DNA from 2 places in the Carnobacterium sp. CS13 genome. Region 2 is predicted to be linked to the other one. Evidence: a T-box and tRNA genes for the amino acid it is inferred to sense, from the RefSeq annotation. Region 2 holds a T-box; the other holds one or more tRNA genes.
What was found. A T-box is a leader RNA that pairs with one kind of tRNA and senses whether it is charged. The one in region 2 lies ahead of tyrS (tyrosine--tRNA ligase), so its partner is inferred to be a tRNA-Tyr.
Positions count from the first base shown of each region.

Region 1: it encodes a tRNA-Tyr, which carries the amino acid that the T-box ahead of tyrS (tyrosine--tRNA ligase) is inferred to sense. The anticodon was not compared.

Region 1 is NZ_CP067364.1:298,397-301,814, forward strand. Features, by position in the region: gene JHE06_RS01450 (YfcC family protein) at 1-807, opposite strand, end outside; tRNA gene JHE06_RS01455 (tRNA-Tyr) at 1,126-1,209, shown strand; rRNA gene rrf (5S ribosomal RNA) at 1,271-1,386, shown strand; tRNA gene JHE06_RS01465 (tRNA-Lys) at 1,407-1,479, shown strand; gene cdaA (diadenylate cyclase CdaA) at 1,640-2,473, shown strand; gene JHE06_RS01475 (CdaR family protein) at 2,477-3,418, shown strand, end outside.
Region 2 is NZ_CP067364.1:86,510-89,927, reverse strand. Features, by position in the region: gene JHE06_RS00415 (LLM class flavin-dependent oxidoreductase) at 1-302, opposite strand, end outside; gene JHE06_RS00410 (VOC family protein) at 495-1,013, shown strand; T-box leader at 1,226-1,443, shown strand; gene tyrS (tyrosine--tRNA ligase) at 1,507-2,769, shown strand; gene JHE06_RS00400 (GNAT family N-acetyltransferase) at 2,862-3,356, shown strand.

The DNA of each region.
Region 1 (3,418 bases), 210 kb from region 2:
CCAAGGAACCAAACCAAGGATCATAATGAAAAAAGTTAATGCAAACAGAATCATGACATTTTTTTGTCGTACATCTAGCTCTTTTTGCGATTCGTGAATTTTAAAATGATCAATATTTTTTTCTTTTTGTTCTGCTACAAATGATGCATCAGGATCTTTTTCTACTTTGACAGCGTAACGGTAAACATAAAAAGTGGAAGCGGCATACAAGACAATAAATAAAATGAGGCGCCAAATAATACCTTCTCCCGGACTGATGCCTAGTGCTTGTGACGCAACTCCAGTAGCAAAAGGGTTGACCGTAGAAGCTAAAACACCTATTTGCGAACCAACTAATACAATAGCCACAGCAACCAAAGTATCAAAACCGACACCGACCATCACTGGCAGTATTAAGGGATAGAAAGCTAATGTTTCTTCTCCCATACCGAAAGTAGTTCCTCCAATAGCGAAAATCAGCATCAATACAGGAATCAGCTTTTTTTCTTTGCCTTTGTAAGCTTTGACGATAGAAGCGATTCCCGCATCTAAAGCTCCAGTCTTGGTTACGACTCCTAAGAACCCGCCCACAACCATAATAAACAACGAAACTTCAATTGCTCCAGGTGTCGTGTCGGTTCCAAGCATCCCTTTTACAGGAGACATGAAAACCTCCCAGATCCCCTGAGGATGGGATTCGACAGTATGATAAGTTCCAGCAATAATATTTCCTGCATCATCAGTGTCATATGAACCTGCTGGAATAAACCAGGTTAAAATAGCGATAGCAACGATAATGAGGAACAATACAGTAAAAGACGACGGCATAGAAAACTTCTTTTTCTTTTGCGTTTGTGTATCCAATCTATTCTCCTCCTTTAAGACAGACAAAAAAGTATCTCTAAAAAATGGATGTTTTCAATAATAGTATATCAAAAAAGGGCTTTTACTGGGGTTTTCAGCATTTAAATCGAAGAGACATACCGTAATCTCAAATAGGTGTATGTTAACTAAAAAAACAGCCTATGCTAAAAGTGTAAAGTGCTTAGGAACTGGAAGCAACTCCTAGGGCTTAGAAACAAAAAAACTTTCAAATTATACTTGATAAAGTGAATGATATGTTATAAGATGTAAAAGGATGTTTTGGGAGGGGTAGCGAAGTGGCTAAACGCGGCGGACTGTAAATCCGCTCCTTCGGGTTCGGCAGTTCGAATCTGCCCCCCTCCACCATTAATTTACTAATTTAATTTTTAGTAAATGCATTTAAAATAACTAAACAAGTCGTCCAAAGTGTGGCGGTGTTGGCAAGAAGGATACACCTGTTCCCATTCCGAACACAGCAGTTAAGTTTCTTAGCGCCGATGGTAGTGAAGGGATTCCCTTTGTGAGAGTAGGACGTTGCCATGCTTAGCAACTTGTTTAGCTTCGAGTCATTAGCTCAGTTGGTAGAGCATCTGACTTTTAATCAGAGGGTCGCAGGTTCGAATCCTGCATGACTCATAAAGACTAGTGACGGAAACGTTGCTAGTTTTTTTTATATTATTCGAAAAAACAGCAGAATAAAGCAGGTTTTTTCCTTCATACAATGAACGAGTATTTAGGGTAAGTATGGTATAATAAAAAACGAGTGACAATTTAAAAAGTTATTGGAGGTGCACGTATGTCCATAGATTGGTCACACTTATTTACATGGCGAACGTTTATCAATGCAGTCGATATTATGGTGGTAACTTTTTTTATTTACCAGCTGATAAAAATATTGAAAGGCACAAAAGCTGTCCAATTATTAAAAGGGATCGCGGTCATCATGTTGATCAAAATAGGAAGTTTCTTTCTCCAATTGCAAACAGTAGACTGGATCGTGGATTTAGTTATTCAATGGAGTGTTTTGGCGATCATCATTATTTTTCAGCCAGAATTGCGCAGAGGGTTAGAACATTTGGGACGAGGATCGTTTTTCAAAAACAATCAAAGGAAAATAGACCCGGCTAAAAAAATGATTCAACAAATCGATCAGGCCGTTCAGTACATGGCTAAACGAAGAATCGGAGCATTGATTTCGATTCAAATGGAAACAGGTTTGGAAGAATATATTTCGACCGGGATTGCCTTAGACGCAGATATATCGGGAGAATTGTTAATCAATATTTTTATTCCGAATACCCCTTTGCATGACGGTGCTGTCATCATTAAAAACCATAAAATAGCAGCCGCGGCAGGATATTTACCGCTATCCGAAAGTTCCTTGATCCCGAAAGATTTAGGAACACGGCATCGTGCAGCAATCGGATTAAGTGAAGTAACGGATGCAATCACGGTTATCGTTTCAGAAGAAACAGGTGGAGTAAGCATCTCTCACCGCGGTGACTTGTTAAGAGAATTATCCCGCGAAGATTTCGTGAAATTTTTAAGTAAAGAATTGGTTCTCCCAGAAGAAGCTGTCAAAAAAAATCCGCTACAAGAGTTTATCGACAGTTTTAAGAAAGGAGTGTAAAAAATGGAAAAGATTTATAACTCTCCATGGTTTACAAAACTGGTTGCTTTCGGATTCGCTGTCTTGTTATTTACTTATGTAAATTACGAAAATACTAGCAAACTACGAACGACTAATCCGCTAGGCGGCGTTAGCATTACCTCGAGTAAGACGATCACAAATGTGCCGATCGTAGTAGATATTGATCAAGACCAATACTTTGTTTCCGGTTTCCCTGAAACAGCTTCAGTCGAAATTACTGGTCCAACCAATATCGTGGCGCAAACAACAGCCAATAAAGGTTTTGATCTAGTAGCTCAAAACTTAGATCAATTGGGCGTAGGTACTCATACGATTCGATTGATACCGGAAGGGCTTTCCTCCGATTTGAATTATACCGTTACACCATCAGAAGTAACGATTAAAATTGAAGAAAAACGCGTTGAAACGTTTAAAGTTGGCGTCGTATTTGAGGCAACCGATTTGGCAAAAGGTTATGTAGCGGGGCAGCCTACTTTAAATTATGATACCGTTGAAATTTCCGGAGCTGCTTCCACGATCGATAAGGTTCATTCTGTGCAGGCAATCGTTACTGCCACAAAAGGTGCGAAGTCAGATATCAAGCAAACCGTCCCGATAAGTGTCAGTGATGCAGATGGCAATCAGTTGGATGTGAATATCAATCCAAGCGAAGTCACTGTTAGTATTCCAGTAGCCGCTGAAAGCAAAGAAGTGCCTGTCTCTTTGATTCAAACAGGTGAACCAGAAGATGATTATACGTATGAATTAGGCATAGAAAACGAAAAAAATACAACGGTAAGTGTAACCGGGTCACAAGAATTATTAGATGATTTAAGCAGTTTTCCTGTAGAAGTCGATGTCACAGGAATAACTGAAACAACGACTAAAGAAGTGGAATTAGCTTTAGTGGAAGGTGCTTCAGCTGTGACACCAGAAAAAGTCAAT
Region 2 (3,418 bases):
ATTCGTCCTGGCGATAGTGCGCTTAGCGTTTTAAAGACTTCTGCCAGTTTTAAAGGAGAATAATGCATCATCATGACGCCTCCGGTACCGATTCGAATATTTTTTGTTTTTGCGGCTAAATGAGCGGCCGTAACTTCCGGTGCTGAACTACCATATCCATTTGTCCCATGGTGTTCAGCCATCCATAAACGTTGATAGCCTAATTCATCTGCTACGATTGCTAATTCTTCTGCTTTTTTTAAAGCATCTGCAGCCGTATTTCCTTTAGTGATTGGTGCTTGATCTAATACACTTAATCTCACGTACTACTCATCCTTTCCATCGTATCCGTTTATCTTATCTCTCCAAGTATATCAGTTCATCTAAAGAATAGCACTGGATTGGTTTGGTTTAAATCAGAGACTGTTCTAAGCATAAAACACCTCTCCTCGCTTTATTTTGACTATACTAGAGATAAAGTAGCTTTACTTTAAAATGTTAGGGGAGGATACAGAATGATACGCGGAATCGATCACATTGGGGTAACCGTTCCTGATATGGAACAAGCAACAAATTTTTTTAAAGAAGCTTTTGCTGCTAAGGTTATTTACGATAATTTATCAGCAGAAGATGAACCGAAATCAGGCAAACAAGTAGAAAAAAATCTCGGGCTCAAACCTGGAACAAAAGAAATGCGCATTCGGATGCTGGCGGTCGGAAACAGTGCCAACATTGAACTGTTCCAGTTTGCCAATGTTGCGCAGCAACAACCAGTCATTGCTTCAGATTATGGCTTACAACATGTGGCTTTTTATGTGGACGACATCGATAAAGCAACTGAACGATTCACTGACGCAGGCGGAAAACTATTGTCCAAACCAAATGATTTATCTTCTTCTGCCGAAAGCGGTTCTGGAAACCAATTTGTGTATGGTCAAGCTCCTTGGGGTATGTTGATTGAAATGATCAGCTATCCAGCAGGAATAAATTATCCGGCTGACAGCCAAGCTAAACGATGGACACCACCTAAATAACGCTTTAAGCAGTCAGCAAAATCCATTGAATGACAGGTTGAGTTTTTAACTATTAATTGGTGTATGTAAATAAGCAGGTTTGTCTATTTGAGTTTCTTGGTATCTCAAAACTATTTGATCCGCTTTTAAGCTCTATTTTTCTGGTACACTATGTTGATTTGCCAATTGACAAACCCATGCTTGTTAACTATACTAAAAGCAATCTCATACTAAACATTACAATGAACGAGCACAGTAGTAAAAGATCTCTGTTGATAGAAAGCTAGTGGCTGATGGAAACTAGTACAAGTCTTTTTACGAATTACACTCTGGAGTAACTTGATTAATCTCAAGCGTCTTACTGGCGTTAACAGTCAATGAGTGGTCAACAAATTTTGCACTGAAATTTGTCGGCAAATTGGGTGGTAACACGAAAAATTTCGTCCCGATGAAAAGGTCTAACCTTTTCATCGGGTTTTTTTGTCTAAAAATATGTATTAAGGAGCTTAAAAAAATGAATATTATTGATGAATTAACTTGGCGCGACGCCATCAACCAACAAACTGACGAAATCGGATTAAGTAAATTAATCGAAAAGAAAAAAATTGCTTTATACTGTGGTGTCGATCCTACTGGTGACAGCATGCATATCGGACACTTGATCCCTTTTATGATTCTGAAAAGATTTCAATTGGCTGGACACCGTCCTGTGATATTGATTGGCGGAGCAACTGGAACCATCGGCGACCCAAGTGGAAAATCAGAAGAACGTACTTTACAAACTATGGAGCAAGTTCAGAATAACGTTAAAAAATTAAGCGCTCAAATGGTTCGTCTTTTTGATGCTGGAGAAAGCAACGGTATCAAAATGGTGAATAACTATGACTGGACTAAAGACTTGAGCTTGTTGGATTTTTTACGCGATTACGGTAAAAGTTTTAACGTTAACACGATGTTATCCAAAGATATCGTAGCCAGCCGTTTAGAGACCGGAATTTCATTTACGGAATTCACCTATCAAATTCTGCAATCTATGGATTATTTGCACTTGTACCAACATGAAGACGTCCAATTACAAATCGGTGGTGCTGATCAATGGGGCAATATCACAGCCGGTCTGGAATTCATCCGTAAACAAGAAGGCCCTGACGCTGAAGCATTTGGTCTGACAATTCCTTTGATGTTAAAAGCCGATGGATCAAAATTTGGAAAAACGGCTGGTGGAGCTGTCTGGCTGGATCCTGAAAAAACAACGCCTTATGAGTTTTATCAATTCTGGTTGAATCAAGACGATCGCGATGTTGTTAAATACTTAAAATACTTCACTTTCTTAACCGAAAATGAAATCGGCGAATTGGCTGAAAAAGTTGAATCCGAACCGCATAAACGTGAAGCTCAAAAAACATTAGCTCGCGAAATGACGTTGTTTGTTCATGGAGAACAAGCTTTAGAAGATGCAGAAAAAATTACTGCTGCACTTTTTTCTGGTGATGTAAAAAGTTTAACGGCTCGTCAAATCGAAGAAGGATTCAAAAATATGCCGACTTTCGAAGCTCTTAAAGAAGAACGCAACATTGTTGAATGGTTGGTAGATGTGGTCGGTATCGAACCTTCTAGACGCCAAGCACGTGAAGACATCACTAACGGCGCCCTTTCAATGAATGGGGAAAAAGTAACCGATGTCGATGCTGTCGTAACTCCTGAAAATTCTTTTGACGGACGATTTATTTTGATCCGCCGAGGAAAGAAAAAATATTTCTTAGTAAAATTGGTATAAAGCTAAAGGACTTTCTCTAACAGGTTCAGCAGCAGAAACGCTCTTTGTTTCTGCTGCTTTTCTATCCATTAAAACAATTAAGGAGGATTTATATGACCCAACTTAAACAAGCTACTACTCAAGAAGACGCTGATTTGATCGCTCAACTCGCAAAAGAAATTTGGGAAGAGCACTATACAGCGATTTTAGGCGAAGAACAAGTCGCTTATATGCTGACTCATTTGCAATCCGCAGCCGCTATTCACCAAGAAATACTGGATGGCAAAGCTTATTTCTTAGTTGAAAGCCATCAAACAGCCATCGGCTATCTTTCATATGCCTTGTCAGCAGAGCAGCTTTTTCTGAGCAAACTTTATTTAAAAAGCAGCAGCCGCGGCAATGGAATCGGAAAAGAGCTTATTGAAAAGCTAAAAAACACAGCAAATGAAGCAAATAAAAAGACGGTGTTTTTGACGGTCAATAAATTCAATCACCCTACTATCGCTGTTTATAAAAAATTAGGCTTTAAGATCATTGAGGAGCAAGTAGCGGATATCGGTCATGGTTATGTCATGGATGATTACATTATGGAATATCGCCTGCCATAAAAACAATACTGTCTTTTAAACCGTTCGCTTTAGCAATTAACGGCTTTTGTCCGGCTTTCTTT